DNA from 2 places in the Duganella sp. AC237 genome. Region 2 is predicted to be linked to the other one. Evidence: predicted binding sites of a transcription regulator. Region 2 holds the regulator's gene; the other holds the start of a gene.
The links. Region 2 encodes sigma-54, which starts transcription at its own class of promoters, with help from an activator protein. Its sites were predicted from a motif close to TGGCANGNAANCTGCTTT; they were not measured.
Positions count from the first base shown of each region.

Region 1: the regulator sigma-54 is predicted to act here: its motif matches at 2,156-2,173, upstream of AC0IYS_RS27955 (flavin monoamine oxidase family protein).

Region 1 is NZ_CEEDEW010000003.1:6,319,545-6,323,905, reverse strand. It holds gene AC0IYS_RS27960 (Mu transposase C-terminal domain-containing protein) at 1-1,834, shown strand, start outside; gene AC0IYS_RS27955 (flavin monoamine oxidase family protein) at 2,234-3,841, shown strand; gene AC0IYS_RS27950 (c-type cytochrome) at 3,838-4,269, shown strand; gene AC0IYS_RS27945 (RidA family protein) at 4,304-4,361, shown strand, end outside.
Region 2 is NZ_CEEDEW010000003.1:6,459,324-6,463,684, reverse strand. It holds gene lptC (LPS export ABC transporter periplasmic protein LptC) at 1-45, shown strand, start outside; gene lptA (lipopolysaccharide transport periplasmic protein LptA) at 75-668, shown strand; gene lptB (LPS export ABC transporter ATP-binding protein) at 671-1,423, shown strand; gene AC0IYS_RS28495 (RNA polymerase factor sigma-54) at 1,433-2,914, shown strand; gene hpf (ribosome hibernation-promoting factor, HPF/YfiA family) at 2,990-3,349, shown strand; gene AC0IYS_RS28485 (enoyl-CoA hydratase/isomerase family protein) at 3,504-4,361, shown strand, end outside.

The sequences.
Region 1 (4,361 bases), 140 kb from region 2:
CGCCTATGTCTTCGACGTGGCGGCCCGCTCGGCCGATGTAGAACTCGTCCAACTGTCGGTGCTGCACGCCGACATCCGGGCCGGCCGCGCTTCGGTGCTGCCGGCCGACCCCTATCTGATGGTCGTCAGCCAGGACCTGCTGCCGGCCAAACACCTGCAACTGCGGGCGCGCGCCTGGGAGATCATCGAGCCGCTGGTGGCGCTGGAGCCGGGCATCTACGAGGCCCGCCAGCGCGGCCAGCTGATCGCCCGCGCCACCGGCGCCCACGGCGTCTCGCATCCCACCATCTACCGCTACCTGCGCCGCTACTGGCAGCGCGGCCAGACCCCCAACGCGCTGCTGCCCGATTACTGCAACTCGGGCGGCAAGGGCAAGGTGCGCCAGGCCTCGGCCGGCGTCAAGCGCGGACGCCCGCGCAAGAACGGCGCCGACGCCGGGCCGGGCCTGAACGCCGACGAGGAAATCCGCCGCACCTTCCGCGTCGCCATCGCCCGCTACGCCGCCGGCCACGCCAAGTTCTCGCGCCTGGGCGCCTATGAACAGATGCTCGACGAGTTCTTCGTCGAGCGCCGCATCGACGAAGCATCGGGCCGCGTGCTGACCACGCCGGCCGGGCGCAGCGCCGTGCTGCCGACCTTCGGCCAGTTCAACTACTGGCTCGACCACGACGACGACCGTCCGCCCGAGGTGGCGCGCCGGGGCGACGGCGCGGCCGCGCCGTGGGGCCCCGCCACGCCCACCCCGTTCGCCACGGCAGCCTCGCTGGCCTCCCTGGCCGGCCAGCCGGCGGCGTTCGCGCCGCAAGCGTTGCCGCCGGGCCGGCCCGGCGCCGGCTTCTACCTCGACGCCGTCTGCGCCGAGGTGTGCCTGGTCTCGCGCGCCGACCGCCGGCAAGCGGTCGGCCGCCCGCGCATCTATCTGGCCGTCGATTCGTTCAGCCGCCTGGTCACCGGCGTCTACATCGGCCTGGGGCCGGCCAGCTGGCCGCAGGCGATGCTGGCGCTGGCCAACTGCGGCGCCGACAAACAGCGCTACAGCCAGCAGTTCGGCCGCCGCATCGAGGCGGCGCAGTGGCCGTGCCGCCACCTGCCGGAAACCCTGTTCGCCAACGCCGCGCTGACGGCCGGCCGCGATGGCGGCGAGGGCGGCATGGACCCGGCCTTGCTGAATAACTTCAACCTGCGCTGCGTCGCCGTCGACGACGGCCCGGGCGACTGGAAGGCGGTGCTGGAAAAGCGTTTCCGCCTGCTGGCGCCGAACGACGAGGGCGCGCCGTGCCGGCTCGACGGCGTGCTCGATCTGGAGCAGTTCACCCGCATCGTCATCGACTGCATCCTCTATTACAACAACCGCCACCCGCTGTCCCACGCCGGCAACGCCACCCCGCGCCAGCTGTGGGACTGGGGCGTGGCCCACCGGGGCGGCAGCCTCAAAACCTATCCCGAGCACCTGATCCGCTGCAGCCTGATGCCGGTGGCGTCGGCGCAGGTCGGCGCCGACGGCATCCGCCTGTTCGAAAGTACTTACACCTGCGCGCGCGCCATCAACGAGCGCTGGTTCGACCGCGCGCGCCTGCGCGGCCACTGGAGCGTCAAGGTCGCCTACGATCCGTCCAACCTGGACATGATCTACCTGCTCGATCCGGCCGCACCGATGCAGTTCCACGCCTGCCACCTGGACGACGCCTGCGCCGCCCAGCGCCACCTGTCGGCCGAGGAAATCGCCCGCCTGCCGCGCGAGGCGGCCGCCTCCCCCGGGTCGTCCACATCGTCAACATCGTCCGCGCCGTTGGCGCGCAGCGGCGCACCGGCCCTCGCCAGCTTCGCCGGCTGAGACGCAGCCGGTCACCCGCGCCGCCGGCGGCGGCGCGGTCCAGCGTCGTGCATCCTCCCATCCCCGCTTTTTTATGTGCCTCTTGCTGGTGCGCGGCGCCGCCGCGCGCCGTCTACCCGGCCGCCGGTCCCACCCGCGCGCGTCGCGCGCCGCCGCGAATAAAGTCCGTTTTACGCGAATAAAGTTTGTCGCCGGCCGCTTGCCGTCGCGGGTGTCCGGAGCGTACGCGGGGTCCATGTAAAAACATTGTTCGATGAAAGGAGGCCTTGCGCCACAAGGCTTGCCTTCGTTGTGAAGCATGTTTGTTTTGCGTGCAGCGCGTGGCACGCGCCTTGCTAGATTGGAACTATGGGTAAGCAAGTCACCCAAGTTATTTCAGGCAGACTGGTGAGGAAACCGATGGAAAGCAAAACAGTAAAACCGTTTAAACCGTTTAGTTCATTTACCCGTAGGGACTTTCTGTACCGGGCCGCCGCCGTCGGCGGCACCGGCCTGCTGTTAAACACCATGAACGCCTGGGGCATGGGCATCGGCTCGACGTCTTCCGCGCCGCCCGCGCTGAGCGGCAGCGGCAAAGGCAAGAAGGTGGTGATCCTCGGCGCCGGCCTGGCCGGACTGACCGCCGCCTTCGAGCTGGGCAAGCTCGGTTACCAGTGCCAGATCCTCGAGGCGCGCGATTTCGCCGGCGGCCGTTGCCAGACCGCCCGCAAGGGCTTCAGCCTGACCGAATTGGGCGGCGACAAACAGACCTGCGCCTTCGACGAGGGCCAGTACATCAACCACGGCCCGTGGCGCATCCCGCTGCACCACCAGTCGACCCTGCACTACACGCGCCTGTTCGAGGTGCCGCTGGAGGTGATGGTCAACGAGAACGACCACTCCTATGTGTATTCCGAAAACGCCGGCCCCTTCGCCGGCAAGCGCCTGCGCATCAAGGAGATCAAGGCCGACATGCGCGGCCATGTCGACGAGATGCTGGCCAAGTCGATCAAGAACAACCAGCTCGACGCCGAGCTGACCGCCGACGACAAGCGCCTGCTGCTCGACTACCTGGCGCACGAGGGCCAGCTGGCCGGCGCCGACCTGAAATACAAGGGCCGCACCGGACGCGGTTTCGCCGTCTATCCGGGCGCCGGCATGGAGCCCGGACCAGGCAAGCAGTCCGACCCGCTGGGCTTCAAGGAACTGCTGGCCTCCAAACTGGGCAACGTCTACAGCGCGGTGCAGGACTTCCCGATGCAGGCGACCATGTTCCAGCCGGTCGGCGGCATGGACGCGATCCCGAAGGCGTTTGAAAAGCGCGTCGGCAAGACCATCCGCTACCGTGCCGAGGTGCAGACCATCCGCCAGAACGACAAGGGCGTGACCATCGCCTTCAAGGACACCGCCACCGGCAAGGCCTCCAGCGTGACGGCCGACTACTGCCTGTGCACCATCCCGCTGTCGGTGCTGCGCCAGATCGACACCGATTTCTCGGACGCGTTCAAGAAGGCCGTCGCCACGGTGGCCTACGCGCCGGTCGGCAAGATCGGCCTGCAGATGAAGCGCCGCTTCTGGGAGGAGGACGACAACATCTACGGCGGCCACGTGCTCACCGACCTCAAAGGCATCAACACCATCTCGATGCCGTCGTACGGCTGGCAGAAGAAGAAGGGCGTGCTGCTCGGTTACTACCAGTACCAGACGGCCGCCATCGAGGTCAGCGCGCTGACGCCGGCCGAACGCGCCGAATTCGCCGTCGCCGCCGGCCAGAAGATCTTCCCGCAGTACCGCGACGAATACGAGAACGCGTTCTCGGTGGCGTGGCACCGCGTGCAGTACAACCTGGGCGGCTGGGCCGAGTGGACCGAGAAGACCCGCGCGGCCGCCTATCCGACCCTGCTCGAAGGCGAGGGCCGCATCATGCTGGCCGGCGAGCACCTGAGCTACCTGACCGGCTGGCAGGCCGGCGCCATCGAATCGGCCTGGCAGCAGATCGCCAGGATACACGCGAGGGCCAGCGCATGAGGGACACGTTACTGAAGGCCGCGATGGTGATCGTGGCCGCCTTCGCGGCCGCCGCCACGGCGCCGTCGCAGGCGCAGGCGCCGGCTTCCACCACGGCGCCGGACGGCAAGGCGCTGTTCCTGAAAAACTGCGCGGCCTGCCACCAGGCCACCGGCAAGGGCATCCCCGGCGCGTTCCCGGCGCTGGCCGGCAGCAAATTTGTCACCGGCGACCACGCCGAAGTGGCCACGGTGCTGCTCAAGGGCCGCGGCGGCATGCCCGACTTCAGCGAGAACATCAGCGATGCCGATATGGCCGCGATTCTGACCTATGTGCGCGCCAGCTGGGGCAACAAGGCCGACGCGTTGACCGAGGCCGAGGTGCTCAAACTGCGCGACACGCTTGGCGTGGCCCATTTCGGCAGCGCCGAAATGTCGAACAAACACTGATTACCACTCTATACAACCCAAGGAAGACGAGACCATGACCAAAGCACTCACCAAATCCGCCACCGCTCTGTTGATCTCCGCCGCCGTGGCCC
Region 2 (4,361 bases):
GGCGGACGCGGAACGATCACGATGCCGCCCAAGGCGCCGCGCTAAATCAATACAAGATACGACAAGAGACAGATATGAAGGACACCATGATGAAAAAACTGATACTGTCGGCCGCGCTGCTGCTGGCCGCGATGGGCGCGGCCCACGCTGAAAAAGCCGACTCCAACAAGCCGACCGAGATCTCCTTCGACAACCTCGACGCCGACGACGTCAAGCAGATCAAAACCTTCACCGGCAACGTCGTGCTGACCCGCGGCACTTTGCTGATGAAGTCGCCCAAGGCGGTCGTCACCGAGGATCCCGAGGGCTACCAGCTGGTGGTGCTGACCGGCGCGCCGGGCGTGCAGGCGACGTTCCGCCAGAAGCTCGACGGCGCCGGCGACCAGTGGGTCGATGGCCGCGCCGACCGCATCGAATACGACGGCAAGACCGAGCTGGTCAAGCTGTTCTCGAAGGCGCAGATCAAGAAACTGGAAGGCAGCAAGACCGCCAGCCAGGTCGATGGCGAATTCATCTCCTATGACAGCCGGCGCGAATTCTTCGCCGTGAAAAATACCGCCAGCGGCGAGAGCAAGCCCGGCGCCGGCCGCAGCACGATGGTGATCCAGCCGTCGGCCAAGCAGACTCCCCAGCCCGCTTCGGCCACCAATCCAGCGGCGGGGAAATAAGCATGGAGCCAACATGCGGTAGCACCCTGATCGTACGCGGCCTGCAGAAGACCTACGGCAAGCGCCAGGTCGTGCATGACGTGTCCTTGCAGGTCGAATGCGGCGAAGTGGTCGGCCTGCTCGGCCCCAACGGCGCCGGCAAGACCACTTCCTTTTACATGATCGTCGGCCTGGTGCCGTCGGACGCCGGCACCATCGATATCAGCGGCGTCGACATCTCCTCGCTGCCGATCCACCGCCGCGCCTCGCTCGGCCTGTCGTACCTGCCACAGGAGGCTTCGGTGTTCCGCAAGCTGACCGTGGAAGAGAATATCCGCGCCGTCCTCGAAATCCAGAAAGTGGACGGCAAGCCTTTATCCAAGGCTGCCATCGATGAACGGCTCAATACCCTGCTGGCCGATCTGCAAATCGAAAAGCTGCGCGAAAACCAGGCGCTGTCGCTGTCCGGCGGCGAGCGCCGCCGCGTGGAGATCGCCCGCGCGCTGGCCACCAACCCGCGCTTCGTGCTGCTGGACGAACCTTTCGCCGGGGTCGACCCGATTGCCGTCATTGAGATCCAGCGCATCGTGCGCTTCCTCAAGGAACGCAATATCGGCGTCCTCATTACCGATCACAATGTGCGCGAGACGCTGGGCATCTGCGACCGCGCATATATCATCAACCAGGGCTCGGTTCTGGCTTCAGGCCGGCCGGACGATATCATCGCCGACGAGTCGGTCCGCCGCGTGTACCTGGGTGAACACTTCAGAATGTAATCGCGCCCCATGAAACAGTCATTGCAACTGCGCACGTCGCAGCACCTCGCGCTGACACCCCAGCTGCAGCAGTCGATCCGGCTGCTGCAGCTGTCCACGCTGGAGCTGCACCAGGAGCTCGAGCAACTGCTCACCGACAATCCCCTGCTCGAGCGCCTGGACGACCCGCTCGACCGTTCGCTGCGGCTGCTGTCCGACGGCGCCATCAGCCAGCAGGCGCCGGCCGGCGAAGCGCCCGCCGAAGGCCCGCCGAACCAGCAGGATGCGCCCGCGCCGGCCGACGCCGACACCTACGACGGCCCGGCCGCCGATACCGAAAGTACCAGCAGCGAGGCCGATGTCGACTGGAGCGACGCCGGCCGCAGCAAGGCCCCCGACGACGAGGACGCGCGTCCGCAACTGGAAGCGAACCACTGCACCCTGCGCGAGCACCTGATGGAACAGATGCGCGTGACGGTGCTGGAGATGCGCGACCGCGCGCTGGTCGAGCTGATCATCGACGCGCTCGACGAGAACGGCTACCTGGAGGAGCCGCTGGAGGAAATCCACGCGCGCCTGCCGGAGGAACTGGAAGTCGACATCGACGAGCTGCGCACCGCGTTGTCGATGCTGCAAAGCTTCGACCCGATGGGCGTGGGCGCGCGCAACGCCTCCGAATGCCTGGCGCTGCAGATCAAGCGCCTGCCGGGCATCGCCCTGGTGACGCGGCGCATGGCGCTGACCATCGTCGAGAACCATTTGACGTGGTTCGCCCAGCGCGACTTCAACAAGCTGAAAAAGGCGCTGGTGTGCGACGACGAGGATTTGCGCGAGGCGCAGGCCGTCATCCGCCTGTGCAATCCGCATCCGGGCTCGGCGTTCGCGTCCGACGTGTCCGACTACGTGGTGCCGGACGTGATCGTCAAGAAGGCGCGCAACGGCTGGCAGGTGAGCCTGAACAACGACGTCATGCCGCGCCTGCGGGTCAACGCGATGTACGCCAACCTGCTCAAGCAGGGAAAGGGCGAGGGCCAGATGGGCGCGCAGCTGCAGGAGGCCAAGTGGCTGATCAAGAATATGCGCCAGCGCTTCGACACCATTCTGCGCGTGGCCCAGGCGATAGTAGAAAGACAAAAGAACTTTTTCTCGCACGGCGCCGTTGCCATGCGCCCCCTTGTGCTTCGCGAAATTGCTGATACACTGGGTTTACACGAGAGCACTATTTCTCGGGTGACGACTCAAAAGTACATGCTGACGCCGCACGGCATGTTTGAGTTGAAATATTTCTTTGGTAGCCACGTCGCCACCGAAGCGGGCGGTGAAGCAAGTTCGACGGCGATACGGGCACTCATTGTGCAATTGACAGGAGCTGAAGACCCTAAAAATCCATTATCCGACAGTAAGATTGCGGACATGCTGGGGGAACAAGGCATGGTGATTGCGCGACGCACTGTTGCCAAATATCGCGAAGCGTTGAAAATCCCTCCCGTCAGTCTCCGCAAGTCTTTGTAGTTACTTGGTCACTGTGCGCCCGGCCGCAATGGGCGCGGCACTGACCGTAAGCGACATCTATCTTTAGGAGCGTGTATGAATCTGACCATCAGTGGACATCATCTCGAAGTGACCGCGGCCATCCGCGAATACGTACAGAACAAACTGGAACGTGTCACTCGTCACTTCGATCAAGTTATTGATATTGCTGTCATTCTGACTGTAGATAACCTTAAAGAGAAATCCAAGCGCCAAAAGGCGGAAATCAATCTGCGCATGTCGGGTAAAACCGTGTACGTGGAAAGCCTGTCCCAAGACCTGTACGCCGCGATCGACACCCTGGTCGACAAGCTTGACCGGCAGGTCATGAAATACAAATCCAAAGTTCAGCAGCACGGCCACGATGCGATCAAGCATCTCCCGGATAGCTACGAACCCGCTGCCGCCGCCCTATAACAACGGCCTCCGGCACCATCCAACAAAGGGCGCAAGGGCGCCCTTTTTTGTGTCCGCGTTTTTCGGTCCCGCGTTTTACTTCCTCTCGATTCGATGAAAATCATTTATCCCGTTTCGACGGTAGAATAGATTTTTTTTCACGGGTTGCGACATCATGAGCGAATTGGTCCACACCGCTATCGTCAACGGCACCGGCTTCATCACCTTGGACCGGCCCAAGGCGTTGAACTCGCTGTCCCTGCCGATGCTGCGCGATATCACGGCGGCGTTGCTGGCGTGGCGCGACGATTCCGACGTCGCCGCCGTGGTCATCCGCTCCAGCAGTGAAAAGGCCTTCTGCGCTGGCGGCGACATCCGCTTCTTCCACGACGCCGGCCGCGCCACGCCGCAAACCGGCAGCGCGCTGATCGAGGATTTCTTCACCGAGGAGTATTCGCTCAACCACCTGGTGCACAGCTATCCGAAACCGTACATCGCGCTGATGGACGGCGTGGTCATGGGCGGGGGCATGGGCATCGCGCAGGCCGGGCCGGACAGCCGGGTGCGCATCGTCACCGAGCGCACCCGGATGGCGATGCCGGAGGTGAACATCGGCCTGTTCCCGGATGTGGGCGGCAGCTATTTCCTGTCGCGCGCGCCGGGCGGGCTGGGGCGTTACCTCGGCGTCACCGGCGTCACGATAGGGGCGGCCGATGCGCTGTACGCGGGCCTGGCGGATCACTATGTGCCTGCGGATGAACTGGAGGTGCTGGACGCGATTCTGGAGTCCACGCCGGGCGCCGAGCTGGTTGAGGCGATCGCGGCCTTTGCGGAGTCGTTCAAGGACGCGGCCGGGGTATCCAGGCTGGAGGCGAACCGCGCCGACATCGACCGCCACTTCGGCGCCGGCCCGGTGCCGGCCATCGTCAAGTCGCTGGAGGCGGACACCACGCCATTCGCGCTCGAAACGGTGCGCGCGATGGCCGGGCGGTCGCCGTTGATGATGCGCGCGACGCATGAGTTGATCCGACGT